3 regions of the Arthrobacter sp. zg-Y895 genome follow, and region 3 is predicted to be linked to each of the others. Evidence: predicted binding sites of a transcription regulator. Region 3 holds the regulator's gene; each other region holds the start of a gene.
The links. The regulator LexA, encoded in region 3, represses DNA repair genes until DNA is damaged. The targets are predictions, from matches to a motif close to TCGAACANNTGTTCGA.
Positions count from the first base shown of each region.

Region 1 (5,067 bases), on a different contig from region 3:
CAGGTTCGCCAGCTCGGTATCCCCCAGCGGCAGGGCCAGCTGCCCGGGAATCGGATCATGCTTCCGGGACGCGGACTTGGCCGGTGCGGCGTCCAGGTACTGGATCAGGTCCGCACGGCTGCCCTCGGAGCCGGTCTGCTTGCTGAGCGAATCGAACGCTCCGAGCTGCGCCAGCCGGCGCAGCGTGGGCCGGGAGACCTTCGCACGTGCCCTCAGGTCCGCCAGGGAGTCATAGGGCTGCCCGGCGGCGATGCGCATTAGCTCGACGGCGGACAGCCCGTAGATCCCGGCCAGGGACAGCCGGATGCCCAGCCGGCCGTCGTCGAGCCGCTCCACCCGGTAGGTTTCGCCGCTGCGGTTTATGTCCAGGGGCAGGATGGGGATGCCCATCCGCCGCGCCTCGGCGACGAGCAGCCGGCGCGGGTACATGCCGGGATCATGTTCGAAGATGCCGGCGAGGAACGCCGCCGGGTGGTGTGCCTTCAGCCATGCCGACTGGTAGGTGGGTACGGCGAAGGCAGCGCCGTGGGCCTTGCAGAAGCCGAAGCTGCCGAAGGCCTTGAGCGTGTCCCAGACCTTGTCGATGGTTTCCGGCGTGTAGCCGCGGGCGGCGGACTTGCTGCGGAAGTATTCCTCCACGCCCGGCTCGGCGGATTCGTTGCCCAGCAGGCGGCGCAGTTCGTCCGCCTTCGCCAGCCCGCAGCCGGTGAAGACATTCAGCGTCCGCAGCACCTGTTCGTGGAAGACGGTGACGCCGTGGGTTTCGGCCAGCACCGGGCGCAGCGCCTCGTGCGGGTAGACCTCCGGGGAGAAGCCGTGCCGGTGTTCCAAAAACGGCCGGACCATGTCGGATTTCATCGGCCCGGGCCTGAACAGGGAAATGTCGATGATCAGGTCATTGAACTCCCGCGGCGCCAGCTTGCCCACCAGCTCGCGCTGTCCCGGGGATTCGATCTGGAAGCAGCCCAGGGTGTGCGTGCTGCGGATCAGTTCGTAGGTGGGTTCGTCGTCGAACGGAACGGCGTCGAGGTTGATCCGGCCGTCGTGTTCGACGAACTCCGGGTCCGGCTCCTCCGGCCCGTCCCGATGCTTCCCGGCGGCAATGACCTCTTCACGGGAGGAGTGCACCCGCACCACTTCGCGTACGGCAAAGGCCATGGCGCTCTGCATCCGCACACCCAGCACGTCGAGTTTGAGCATGCCCATGGGGTCCATGTCGTGCTTGTCGAACTGGGACATGGGCAGGCCCAGGCCGCTGGGCTGCACGGGGGTGCGGTCCAGCAGGGAGGTGTCCCCCAGGATCACTCCGCAGGGATGCATGGAAATGTGCCGGGGCAGCCGGTCCAGGCGTTCGGTGAGGTCCACCAGCAGGTCCAGCTGCTGGTTCTTTTCCACCTGGCCGGAGAATTCCCGCAGTTCGGGCTTTTCGGCGAGCGCCTCGCGGAAGTTGCGGGCCGAGAAACGCCATAGCTGCTTAGCCACAGCGCCGATCTCCTCCTCGGGCATGCCCAGGGCCAGTCCGGCGTCGCGCACCGCTCCCCGTGCCCGGTAGCCGTTCTGCATGCTCATCAGCGTGACCCGTTCGGAGCCGAAGCGTTCGAAGATGCGGTGATAGACGTTGTGCCGCTCGGCGCTTTCCACGTCTATGTCGATGTCCGGCAGCGTGGAGCGGTCCCGGGAGAGGAAGCGTTCAAAGATCAGGTCGTGGTCCAGCGGGTTCACGTGGCTGACGCCCAGCAGGAAGTTCACCAGCGAGGAGGCCCCCGACCCCCGGGCAGCGGCGCGTACCCCCATCCCGGTGATCATGGCGGAGACTTCCGCAACCGTGAGGAAGTACGATGCGAAGCCCAGCCGCTCGATGATGCCCAGCTCGTGTTCGAGCCGGTTGCGCAGTTCCACCTCGGCAATCGAGTCCCGGGCGCGCAGCCTACGGGTAATCCCCGCCTCGCAGCGCTGGTGCAGTTCGATCATGGGTTCGGCCTCGATGCCGATCACCGAGGCTTCAGGTACCACGGGCTGCTTCCAGCCCATATCCGCCACGGGGTCTATCCGGCAGCTATCCGCGAGCGCCGCAGTGTCGGCCAGCATCCGTACCGCTCCCGAGGAACCGTAGCCCGCCTCGGAGCTGATCTCGCGGGCAAGCGCAGTCATCTCCCGTACCCCCTTGAGCCAGCCCTGCCCGTTGGGCTGTAAGTCCGGAAGGTGGGAGAGCGACGTCAGCGAGCGCGCGGCGTCGAGCACGTCAGCGGTGGCGGCTCCATCCTCGTCCACGTAGCGCACGGCATTGGTGAGGATGCCGGGCACACGCATCTCGTCGGCCAGCCGGAACATGCGTACGGCGTGGGCAAGGCTGAGGTTCTCCCCCGGGGCGGACAGATGGGTAACCACCTCGACGGCGAGCGCCCGGGCAGGGATCAGCGAGCGCCAGCGGCCGAACAGGGTACGGGCGACGGCGTAGCTTCGGCTGCGCATGGCCTGGCCGACGTCGGACTGCGGGCCGACGAGGACGGTGAGGACAGGTTCATCCTCCCCCTCTGTGCAGACGTACCCGGCCAGTTGTTCCATGGTGACGCCTACCGGTTTGCCGGCGCGTGCCCGGGAGGCTGAGGTGGCGGCGTGCGCGGCGGAGATCAGCCTGCACAGGGCACGGTAGCCTGCTCCCCCGGTATGCCCGTGGGCAAGGATGACTACCCGGCCCGTAACCGCGTTCCCGTCATCGAGCACGGCCAAATCCACGCCCACGATGGGATCGATACCGGCTTCCATGCAGGCCCGCAGGTGCTTGACCGTTCCGTAGAGCCCGTCCCGGTCTGTGCAGGCCAGTGCGTCCGCGCCGTCGGCCGCTGCGGACTGGGCCATTTCCTCCGGCCAGGACACCCCGTAGTGGGCGCTGAACGCGGTGGCGGCGTGCAGGTGGGTAAAGCTCATTGCTTAGGCACTGTCCCTCAGCGCGTCATGAATGCGGATCAGGCGCCAGCGGTCGCTGCGGACATGGTGCGAGAGGTCGAGGGTGCGCAGGTCGGAGCGGTCATTGACCCGGGCCTGGACCCGCCAGATCTCGGTATCCACCAGCCCGGCGCCATGTCCGCGTTCGGCGCGGGTTTCTTCCTCCCACCAGTTACGGCGTTCATACCAGCGCACAGGATCAGCCCCCACCTTGTAGGTGTGCCCGCCCCAGATAAGCCGGAGAGGCTGGCCCGCAGGCGAGCACACCACCTCGATCGCTTCGCTGAAGGTACCCATTCAGCTTCCTCTCCGCCCACGGATGCATGCGCACCGCACACGCACCAACCCACTGGTTATCCATTGGTTTTCAGTTGATTATCAGTTCGCAACTAATTCGAACATATGTTCGAACAGCTCCGCCACCAGTGTACGACCAGCAGGGGACAAACGGCACCACACGGAGATGGACGGGTAGGGAGATCCGCTCAGAAGCAGCAGCGCCCAGGTGTGCCGCTGACGGAGCCGACCCCCGCATGGTGCACACTGTTTCCAGACAGCTGGATTCTGCGCAGGATGCCTTGGTCCAGGCAATACTCATCGGATGGGGCCGGTTATGACAGCAGACAGCAACACACCGCCTAATGGACGGCAGCAACCGGAACCATGGAATCCGTTCGGGCAGGAGCCTGAACTGCAGCATCGGAATCCATATGCGCAGGACGTCCTGCCTGCGGATCAGGGAGCGGTTCCTCCAGAAGCGGCCTCCCGGAAAACACGGTTCAGCGCGGCAGCGATAACGGGAATGGTCCTCGTGTCGATCGTCTGGGCGATCGTCGTCCGCCCCCTCATCGCCTTCGCCGCCTGGGACACCTCCGGCTTCTCCATTTTTGGCTTCTTCGCCTTTTCCGGCCTGCTCACCCTGCTCGGAGGAGTAACGGGATTCATCGCGGCGCTTATCCAGGGAAACAGGAGGCTTGCCGCCCGCCTGTACATCATTCCCTCCCTGATCTGGCAGGGAGCGACCCTGGCTGCACTTTTCGCGCTGGTGTTCTCCCTATCCGGTTATGACGGCACCTAACCGCACCTAACCGCAGGTCCTATCTCCCGCTGTCCATGTCCACCCGGGCCGTGGTGGACAACGGCTGCTGCACAAGAAACAGCGTCAGGACAAAGGCCGCCGCCAGGATCGGCACCCCGAGCAGGAAGATCGGCGGCAGCGCCTCGCCGAACGCGGATTTGATGAAGTCCTGCGCCGGAGCGGGCAGCGCCCTGATGCTGTCCGGGCTGATCGAATTGGCGCCGCCCGACGCCGCATCGCCGGCTCCGGCCGGTGCGGAGGCCAGCTGGTCATTCAGCCGGCGGATGAACAGGGAACCGAACAGGGCAATCCCCAGGGAACCGCCCATCTGCCGGAAGTAGTTGGCGGTGGAAACCCCGGTACCCATGTCCTTGGCCGGGACGCTGTTCTGCACAATCAGCACCACGTTCTGCATCAGCGCCCCGATCCCCAGTCCCAGCACGAACATGCCCAGCGCGGTGAGGGAGTACGGCGTCGTGCTGGAGATGCGCGAGAGCAGCAGCAGGCCGCCGATCATGGTGAGGGACCCGAGAATCGGATAGATCTTGTACTTGCCCGTGCGGGAGATCAGCTGCCCCGTCCCGATCGAGGTGGTGAGCAGCCCTGCGGTCATGGGGAGCATCATCAGCCCGGACATAGTGGGACTGGCTCCGTTGACGATCTGCAGGAAGGTCGGCAGGTAGGCAATGGACCCGAACATGGCCAGCCCCACCGCCAGCCCAACCAGTGTGCAGATCAGGAAGTTGCGGATCCCGAACAGGCGCAGCGGAAGGATCGGTTCGGACGCGCGCAGTTCCACCGGAATGAAGATGGCGACGGCGACGGCGGCCACTGCTCCCAGTGTGAGGATGGTGGGTGAGGTCCAGGCGTAGTTGTTGCCGCCCCAGCTGGTCAGCAGCACCAGGGCGGCGCTGCCGACGGCAAGCAGTGCGGCACCGGCATAGTCCAGCCGGATCCCCTTGCGTTCGGACCGCGGCAGGTGCAGGGCGGTGACGATGACCGCGAGCGCCACCGCACCGATGGGCAGGTTGATGTAGAACACC
Region 1 is NZ_JAJFZY010000004.1:126,962-132,028, reverse strand. It holds gene LJ760_RS07370 (DNA polymerase III subunit alpha) at 1-2,928, opposite strand, end outside; gene LJ760_RS07365 (DUF6504 family protein) at 2,932-3,243, opposite strand; gene LJ760_RS07360 (hypothetical protein) at 3,758-4,024, shown strand; gene LJ760_RS07355 (MDR family MFS transporter) at 4,044-5,067, opposite strand, start outside.
Region 1: LJ760_RS07365 (DUF6504 family protein) is a predicted target of LexA. The motif match lies at 3,341-3,356, and genes of this name have one in related genera.

Region 2 (5,067 bases), on a different contig from region 3:
GAAGGCTTTGCCCCCGCCAACAACCGTTTGTACCGCTCCGCCTTCCGCGCCCAGTTCGTTTCGGGCATCATCATGCCGGCCATGATGTTCATCTCGAACCTGAATTACGTGGCCGTGGCGGTTGTCGGCGGCCTGCAGGTCGCCAACGGGCAGCTGTCCATCGGCGGCGTGCAGGCCTTCGTGCAGTACAGCCGACAGTTCAGCCAGCCGCTGGGACAGCTTGGCGGGCTGATCAACATGCTCCAGTCCGGCGTCGCGTCCGCCGAACGGGTGTTCGCCCTCCTTGACGCGAAGGAACAAGAACCGGACCCTTCCCGGCCCGACCACCTGAAGGCGGTGCGGGGGCGGGTGGCCTTCGAAGACGTCTCCTTCAGCTACAGCCCCGATGCGCCGTTGATCCGGAACCTGTCCTTCACCGCGGAGCCCGGGCAGACCGTGGCCATCGTGGGTCCCACCGGTGCCGGCAAGACCACGCTGGTCAACCTGCTGATGCGTTTCTACGAGGTGGACGCGGGCCGCATCACCATTGACGGCATCGACATTGCCCGGCTCCGCCGCGAGGAACTGCGCGGACACATCGGCATGGTGCTCCAGGACGCCTGGCTGTTCGAGGGCACGGTGCGGGAGAACCTGGCCTACGGCGCACCCGGTGCAACCGAGGAGCAGATTGTCGAGGCGGCGCAGGCCACCCACGTGGACCACTTCGTCCGGTCCCTGCCGGAGGGCTATGACACCGTGCTCGGGTACGACGGCGGGGCGTTGAGCCAGGGCCAGCGGCAACTGCTGACGATCGCCCGGGCCTGGCTTTCGAACCCGTCCATCCTGGTGCTGGACGAAGCGACCAGTTCCGTGGACACCCGCACGGAAATCGCCATCCGGCTGGCGATGAACGCCCTGCGGCAGGACCGCACCAGCTTCGTGATTGCCCACCGCCTGTCCACCATCCGGGACGCGGACATCATCCTGGTGGTGCGGGACGGGCAGATCGTGGAGCAGGGAACCCATGATGCACTGCTGGAGGCCGAGGGGTTCTACACCGAGCTCTACCGTTCACAGTTCGCCGGACCGGCACAGGATGGCGCGGCGGGTGGCGCGGCGGAGGCCGACGTGCCGGCGCCTGCCGATCCGGCCGGGCACTAGCATTGCACCATGACGCCTGACACAACCCCCGCAACCGCACCGACCCCCGCCGGCAACGACGCCGGTGTGCTGGCAGGGGTCCGGATTGACGCTTCCAGCTCGGTCCCGCCCTACGAACAGCTGCGCCTGCAGATCCTGGACGCCGTAAACGAGGGGCGCCTCGCCATTGGGACCCGGCTTCCACCGGTGCGTGCACTGGCCGGATACCTCGGACTGGCCGTGAACACGGTGGCGAAGGCCTACCGGGAGCTGGAGCAGGCGCAGGTCGTCACCACGCGGTCCCGCGCCGGCACTGTTGTCGCGGCGGGCGGCGACACCGGCCGGGGACGGGTGGCCGAAGCTGCCGCCGCGTATGCCGCAGCGGTGCGGGCCAACGGCGTCTCGGATGACGACGCCGTGTCCCTCCTGCGTGCGGCCCTGGGCTAAACGGTCACTCAGCTTCCGGGCTGCTCCCCAGCACAGCATCCCACTCGGTGGTGCTGCTGGTGCCGGCGGGACCTCAGGAACTACCAGCAGCCCCAAGCCGTGGGACCCCCGCACCGGCTCCGCTTCGCCAGCGGCGAAACCCGGGGGGTCGAATACTTTTTCGAATCGGCGTTTGAACTACAGTGGAAAACGTGCCTAAATCGACTCTTCCGACGGCTGACACCACGTTCGTGCCGCATAAAGCCAATGACCTTTCCCGCCTGGTAGTGAAAGGTGCGCGCGAGCACAACCTCCGCAACGTTGACCTGGACCTGCCGCGGGACGCCATGATCGTGTTCACCGGCCTGTCCGGCTCGGGTAAATCCTCCCTGGCGTTCGACACCATCTTCGCGGAGGGGCAGCGGCGTTACGTCGAGTCCCTGTCCGCCTATGCGCGCATGTTCCTCGGCCAGGTGGACAAGCCCGACGTCGACTTCATCGAGGGGCTTTCACCCGCCGTCTCGATTGACCAGAAGTCCACCAGCAAGAACCCGCGGTCCACGGTGGGAACCATCACCGAGATCCACGACTACATGCGCCTGCTCTGGGCCCGTGTGGGGCGGCCCTTCTGCCCGGTCTGCGGCGAGCCCGTCAGCCGGCAGACCCCGCAGCAGATCGTGGACCAGCTCCTCGAACTCGAAGAGGGAACCCGGTTCCAGATCCTTGCCCCGGTGGTCCGCGGCCGGAAGGGCGAATTCGTCGACCTGTTCAAGGAACTCGCCGCCAAGGGCTACTCGCGTGCCCGGGTGGACGGCAAGCAGGTCCAGCTGTCCGATCCGCCGAAGCTTGGCAAGCAGTACAAGCACAACATCGAAGTGGTCGTGGACCGCCTGGTGGCCAAGGACGGCATCCGGCAGCGGCTCACGGACTCCGTGGAAACCGGACTCGGCCTGGCCGACGGCCGCGTGGTGGTGGACTTCGTCGACCTGCCCGAGGACAGCAGCGAACGGACCCGCACCTTCTCCGAGAACCTCGCCTGCCCGAACGAGCACCCGCTGGCCATCGACGAAATCGAACCGCGGTCCTTCTCCTTCAACAACCCGTTCGGGGCCTGCCCGGTCTGCACCGGCATCGGCTCCCGGCTGGAAGTCGATGAGGACCTGATCATTCCGGATCCTTCCAAGTCCCTGGCCGAGGGCGCCATCGCCCCGTGGTCCCTGGGCACCGCCACCACCGAGTACTGGAACCGGCTGCTCGACGGCCTGGCCAAGGACATGGGCTTCTCGATGGACACCCCCTGGAAGAAGCTCCCGGCCAAGGTGCGCGAGGCAGTGCTCCACGGCAAGGACCACAAGGTGGTGGTCCAGTACCGGAACCGCTTCGGCCGCGAACGCAAGTACAGCACCGGCTTTGAAGGCGTGATCCAGTACATCCACCGCAAGCACGGGGAAACCGAATCGGACCACGCCCGTGACCGGTACGAAGAGTACATGCGGGAAATCGCCTGCCCCGAGTGCGGGGGAGCGCGGCTGAACCCGGCGTCCCTGTCCGTGCTGATCAACGGCCGCAACATCGCCGAGATCAGCGCCCTGCCGCTGCGCGAAGCCGCGGACTTCCTGAACACCCTGGTCCTGACCGGACGCGAAGCGCAGATTGCCAACCAGGTGCTGAAGGAGATCCAGGCCCGCCTGACCTTCCTGCTCGACGTCGGCCTGGAGTACCTGAGTCTGAACCGCCCGGCGGCCACGCTGTCCGGCGGCGAGGCCCAGCGCATCCGCCTGGCCACGCAGATCGGCTCCGGCCTCGTCGGCGTGCTGTACGTCCTCGACGAGCCGTCCATCGGCCTGCACCAGAAGGACAACCGGCGCCTGATCGACACCCTGATCCGGCTGCGCAGCCTGGGCAACACCCTGATCGTGGTGGAACACGACGAAGACACCATCCAGGAAGCGGACTGGATTGTCGACGTCGGCCCCGGCGCCGGAGAGCGCGGCGGCGAGGTTGTGCACTCCGGCCCGTTGGCCGAGCTGCTCACCAACGAGCGCTCCATCACGGGCGCCTACCTGTCCGGGCGCAAGAAGATCGAAATCCCGGCGAAGCGGCGCAAGGTGGACAAGTCCCGCCAGCTGAAGATCGTAGGTGCGCGGGAAAACAACCTGCAGAACCTGAACGTGGATGTTCCGCTGGGCGTCTTCACCGCCGTGACGGGTGTCAGCGGGTCCGGCAAGTCCACGCTGATCAACGACATCCTCTACAAGACGATGGCGAACAAGCTCAACGGCGCGAAGCACGTGGCCGGGCGGCACACCCGTGTGGAGGGCCTGGAGCAGCTGGACAAGGTCATCCACGTGGACCAGAGCCCGATCGGACGGACCCCGCGGTCCAACCCGGCCACCTACACCGGCGTCTGGGACCACATCCGCAAGCTGTTCGCCGAGACCAACGAGGCGAAGGTGCGCGGCTACCTGCCGGGCCGCTTCTCCTTCAACGTCAAGGGCGGCCGCTGCGAAGCCTGCCACGGCGACGGCACGCTGAAGATCGAAATGAACTTCCTGCCCGACGTGTATGTTCCCTGCGAGGTGTGCCACGGCGCCCGGTTCAACCGGGAAACCATGGAGGTGCACTACAAGGGCAAGAACATCGCCGAGGTGCTGGACATGCCGATCGAAGAGGCAGCAGAGTTCTTCGCCGCCTTCGGTCCCATTTCCCGGCACCTGAACACGCTGGTGGACGTGGGCCTGGGCTACGTCCGGCTGGGCCAGCCCGCCACCACGCTCTCCGGCGGTGAGGCGCAGCGCGTGAAGCTCGCCAGCGAACTGCAGAAGCGGTCCAACGGCCGCAGCATCTACGTCCTCGACGAGCCCACCACGGGCCTGCACTTCGAAGATGTGCGCAAGCTGCTGGAGGTGCTGCAGGGACTGGTGGACAAGGGCAACACCGTGATCACCATCGAGCACAACCTGGACGTCATCAAGAGCGCCGACTGGATCATCGACCTCGGCCCCGACGGCGGTACCGGCGGCGGCAAGGTGGTTGCCTCCGGCACCCCGGAGAAGGTTGCCAAGGTGGAGGGCAGCCACACCGCGACGTTCCTGGCGGAGATCCTCAACCAGTAGTTCGATGAAGGCCGGTGGCTGCCCGAGCGGGCGGCCACCGGCCTTCGGCGTGCCCGGCACGGTCGCGGAGAAATATACGCGCCCGGAAGATATGCACCGCAGGGCATACCTTTTTCCCTTGGGACGCCCGGATATGCAAAACTTAGGCCCGTGACTTCTCCCCGGCTTTTAGTGCTGTTCGATCTCGATGGAACGCTGGTTGATCCGGCCGGTGCCATCACGGGCGGCATCCGTTCCGCCCTCACGGCCTGCGGGCTGCCGCAGCCGTCAGAGGCGGACCTGTTCCGGATGGTCGGACCCTCCCTGGTGACGTCCCTGCGTGAAATCGCCGGCGTTCCCCAGGACCGCCTGGAAGCGGTGATCCGCCACTACCGGCAGGGTTACCGGCAGGCAGGCATGGCACAGA
Region 2 is NZ_JAJFZY010000004.1:382,699-387,765, reverse strand. It holds gene LJ760_RS08540 (ABC transporter ATP-binding protein) at 1-1,140, shown strand, start outside; gene LJ760_RS08535 (GntR family transcriptional regulator) at 1,150-1,566, shown strand; gene uvrA (excinuclease ABC subunit UvrA) at 1,758-4,661, shown strand; gene LJ760_RS08525 (HAD hydrolase-like protein) at 4,812-5,067, shown strand, end outside.
Region 2: uvrA (excinuclease ABC subunit UvrA) is a predicted target of LexA. The motif match lies at 1,715-1,730, and genes of this name have one in related genera.

Region 3 (5,067 bases):
CCCGCCTGCACCAGGAGGACGCCGAGATCCTCTCCCTGGAACACGGCGAAGCCGGCACCCAGCTCCATGTGAAGGTTCGTGAAGGGCTGGCAGCAGAGCTGGAGCAGTTCGTGACCCATGGGTAGGAAAGCGCCGCAGGGACCGGACCAGGTCCTGGATCTGCTTGACACGGCGGTAGCGGCCATGGGCGGGCAGAACAGGCCCGGCCAGCACGAGATGGCACGGCAGGTGGCCGAGGCCATCGAGTCCGGCGACCACCTGCTGGTGCAGGCCGGAACGGGTACGGGCAAGTCGCTCGCCTACCTGATCCCGCTGATTGCACACGCCTTGGAGAGCAGCAAACCCGCGCTGGTTTCCACTGCCACGTTGGCCCTGCAGTCACAGATCGTCGGGCGTGACCTCCCGCGCCTGCTGAAGACCCTGGAACCGAAGCTTCCGCGGGAAGTCGACGTTGCCTTGCTCAAGGGCCGCAGCAACTACGTCTGTGTCCACAAGACCGGCGGCGGATTCCCCGAAGAAGACGAAGCCGGAACACTGTTCCTGCTTGGCGACGAGCAGGCTGTCTCCCATCCCGCTCCCGCCGGCGGGCCCACCTCGGCGCTGGGGCGCGACGTCGTGCGCCTGCAGGAATGGGCGCAGGAAACGGAAACCGGCGACCGGGACGAGTTGCTTCCCGGCGTCAGCGACCGTGCCTGGCGTCAGGTGTCCGTCACCTCGATGGAGTGCCTGGGGGCGCAGAAGTGCCCGGTGGCGGAGGCCTGTTTCAGCGAACAGGCACGGGCCAAGGCCGCCGTTGCCGATCTGGTGATCACCAACCACGCGATGCTGGCCATCAGCGCGTTCGAGGGACTGGCCGTCCTGCCGGACTATGACGTGGTGGTGATCGACGAGGCACACGAGCTGCAGGACCGCGTCACCGGAGCGGTCACCGGACAACTCTCCGGAACAGTGATTTCCGCGGCGGTCTCCGCAGCACGCAAGCACACGTCCGCCACCATGGAGCCGCTTGCCGCTGCCGGCCGGGCTTTCGACTCCGTGTTTGCCCCGGTGCCCTCCGGACTGCTGGCCGCCGGGCTGTCCGAAGACCAGGAACTGGTCCTGGGCGCAGTGCGGGAAGCCTGCCGCACCGCGCTGTCAGATTCCAAGCCCGAAGGCTCCGACGCCGTCGACGGCGGCCGCCAGATGGCACGTTCCCGCCTGATGGCCGTCCTGGAACTGTGTGAACGCATCCTTGACGCAGTGAATTCAGGGGAAGTGCTGTGGGCATCGCGTGCCAGCACCTTCTCACCGGGCACCGGCTACACCGCTCCGGAAGACGACGCACCGCCCACCATCAACGTTGCACCGCTGTCCGTGGCCGGACGGCTGCGCGAAGGCCTGTTCGACGGACACACCGTCGTGCTTACCTCGGCCACCCTCGCCATCGGGGCGGAGTTCGGTCCGGTCGCCGGAGCCCTGGGGCTGCTGGGTGCCGGTGCACCGAAATGGACGGGGACCGACGTCGGCAGCCCCTTCGACTACCCGCGGCAGGGAGTCCTGTACGTAGCCAAGGACCTGCCGAAACCGGGACGCGGCACCTCCCCGGAGCAGCTGGATGAGCTGGAGTCGCTGATCAAGGCCTCCGGCGGCGGTGCCCTGGGTTTGTTCTCTTCCCGCCGTGCCGCGGAGGAAGCTGCGGAAGCGCTGCGGAAGCGGGTCGACTTTCCGATCCTTTGCCAGGGCGAATCCACCATGTCCGCCCTGGTCCAGCAGTTTGCTGACGAGGACGAGACCTGCCTGTTCGGCACCATGTCCCTCTGGCAGGGCGTGGACGTCCCCGGAGCCTCCTGCCGGCTGGTCATCATTGACCGGATTCCGTTCCCGCGTCCCGACGATCCGTTGATGACCGCCCGCACCCGGGCGGTTGCCAAGGCCGGGGGCAACGGCTTCATGAGCGTCTCGGCGACCCACGCAGCCGTCCGGCTCGCCCAGGGCGCAGGACGGCTGATCCGCGCCTCCGGGGATAAGGGAGTGGTGGCCGTGCTTGACTCACGCCTGGCAACCGCGCGCTACGGCAGTTTCCTGCGGGCCGCCCTGCCGCCCTTCTGGTCCACCACCGACCGTTCCGTGGTGCTTCAGGCGCTGAAGCGGCTCGCGGCGGAACCCGCGGGCGCGAAGAAGTAAAACCGCCGGGGAAGGGGATCCCGGAAACAAAAAGCAGCGCCGCCGTGTACCGGCGGCGCTGCTTTTGCATGGTCCTTTTGACGTCTGACCAGGACGTTCTGCTTGTGCCTAGAGCGAGCGCATCACTGAAACGACTTTGCCCATAATGGTGGCTTCGTCACCGAGGATCGGCTCGTAGCGGGTGTTCTGGGGCAGCAGCCAGGTATGTCCGTTGCGCTGCCGGAAGGTCTTCACGGTTGCTTCGTCCTCGAGCAGGGCCGCGACAATGTCACCGTTTTCGGCGGTGGGCTGGCGGCGGACAACCACCCAGTCACCGTCGCAGATGGCCGCATCCACCATGGAGTCGCCCGCCACGCGAAGCATAAACAGGTCGCCGTGCCCTACGAGCTGGCGCGGAAGGGGAACCATCTCTTCAACCTGCTGGTCGGCGAGGATGGGTCCGCCTGCGGCGATCCGTCCGACCAGCGGAACCATCGCCGTGTCGATTGCTGTGGTGAGGTCGGAGACGCTGCCGGAACGTTGCGTGCGTGAGCTGCCGCCGCCGGATTCCGGGTCGCCCTTTGCTGCACCTTCAGCAGCCTCCGCGGCGTTCCCGCCGTTCGCCGCCTTGCCGTTGCCTCGGCGCACAGGAGCATCACGGAGCAGGAGCGGAACCAGTATCTCCATGGCACGCGGGCGCTTGGGGTCCCGGCGGATATAGCCCAGCTTCTCCAACTGGCTCAGCTGGTGCGTAACGCTGGAAAGGCTGGCCAGCCCCACAATGTCGCCGATCTCCCGCATGGAGGGCGGGTAGCCGTTCGCATTCACCGAACGCTGGATGGTCTCCAGGATCTTCGTCTGCCGGGCGGTAAGGCCCTTGGTGCGTCCTGCCGGCGCGGGCGCGGCAGGGGAGGGGGTGCTGCCATTGGTAACACGGGCCACGTCGGCTTCCCTTCACAGTCGGCCCGTGGATGCGGGCCGGATGGTTCTAGCGGTGTATCTGGTTTGTCCTGCGGTGATTCGATGCGGTGATTCGATGCGGTGGTTCCCTGCGGTGGTCTATCCCGCCAAGCTGTTTTGTCAGTGCCGGATGGTTAGTTGGTTCCAGCCGCTTCCAACAGGTTCAACGCTAGGGGAGCGCAGGCATATTTTCAAACATATATTCGAGCGAGTCTCGACAATGTTCGTAGATAGGTGCTAGAAATGTTCGAGTACAGCTTCGAACATATGTTCGACCCTGAGTAGAAAAACGGTCCGCCGACACCTCGGCGGACCCACCAGATGTTCGAATGCAGTTTCGAGCCACACTGTTTTTCCCGGTGCTTTTACGGGAAGCGGGGGAATCGGCGGAGCTGCTCTTCGGACCGGAAAGGTATTGACATGTCAGTACACGTACTTCCCCTCGCTGCACAGAGCTTCACTGCACAGAGCCTCACTGAATCTGCCCCCGACCGGGCCGCTGACCCCGCCCGCATGGCCAACACCGCGGACACCCAGGCGTCGGTCCCGCTGCGCCTGACCCGCCGCGGCCGGCTCGTCCTGGTCGGCGCCCCGCTGATGATCGTGGCCGCTGCACTGCTGGTCTTCATCGGATTCTTCACCGCACCGGCTATGGCCTCGGGGGGCTCCCCGGAGCAGACACACACCATCCAGGTGGGTGTATCCGCCGGGGATTCACTGTGGTCGCTCGCCACCGAGTTCGCCCCGGACCGGGATCCCCGCACCGTGGTCGCCGACATCGTGGAACTCAACAACCTGGCGGACGCCACCGTCCCCGCCGGCAGCCAGATTTACATCCCGGTCTCGCGCTGATCCAACGGCCAGCGCGCTCCGATGATCCTTACCTGCGTGCCCGTAACAGAGGCGTGCTGGAAGTCGCTCAAATACAACGTCACCGCAGAGCGTCCTAAGCTGTAGAAGTGAACGAACAGCTGGAAAACCTGAACAGACTTCCCCTGCGCGATGATCTGCGGGGCCTGACCCCGTACGGCGCCCCTCAGCTGGATGTGCCCATCCTGCTGAACGTCAACGAAAATACCCACGGACTTCCGGAGCATGTGCGCCGGGCCATTCTGGCCGAGATTGAATCAGTGGTCGCCGGCCTGAACCGATATCCCGACCGCGAATTCACCCTGCTGCGGGAAAACCTGGCCAAATACCTCGGCCACGGACTGGCTGCGGAGAATATCTGGGCCGGTAACGGTTCCAATGAGGTTCTCCAGCAGATCCTGCAGGCGTTCGGCGGACCAGGGCGGACGGCCATGAGTTTCCCTCCGACGTACTCCATGTACCCGCTGCTCGCCAGCGGCACCGGCACCGCGTACGTCACCGGCACGCGGGAGCGGGACTTCTCCCTGACCCCCGAATCGGCTGCGGAGCAGATCCGGGCGCAGGCACCCAACATCGTGATCCTGTGCACCCCGAACAACCCCACGGGTACTGCCCTGGAACTGGACGTGATCGAAGCCGCCTATGAAGCGGGAGAAGCTTCGAACGCCATCGTCGTGGTCGATGAGGCGTATGCAGAGTTCTCCCACGCCGATACCCCCAGTGCACTGCAGCTGCTCCCTGGCCGGGAACGGTTGATTGTTTCCCGGACCATGTCGAAGGCCTTCGCACTCGCCGGGGCCCGGATCGGCTACCTTGCCGCAGCGCCGCAGATTGCGGACGCCCTGCGACTGGTCCGCCTGCCCTACCACCTCTCCGCCATCACGCAGGCGACTGCGAATGCTGCCCTCACGCACGCCGATGCGCTCCTCTCCAACGTGGAAGACATCAAGGGCCAGCGGGACCGCATCGTGGCGGAACTGCGTGCGCTCGGACTGGAACCGGCGCCGTCGGACGCCAATTTCGTGCTGTTCAGCGGTATGGAGAATCCGCGGGCGGTGTGGGAAGGTCTGCTCGAAGCCGGCGTACTCGTCCGCG
Region 3 is NZ_JAJFZY010000014.1:49,095-54,161, forward strand. It holds gene hflX (GTPase HflX) at 1-125, shown strand, start outside; gene LJ760_RS17025 (ATP-dependent DNA helicase) at 118-2,163, shown strand; gene lexA (transcriptional repressor LexA) at 2,272-3,084, opposite strand; gene LJ760_RS17035 (LysM peptidoglycan-binding domain-containing protein) at 3,523-3,954, shown strand; gene LJ760_RS17040 (histidinol-phosphate transaminase) at 4,062-5,067, shown strand, end outside.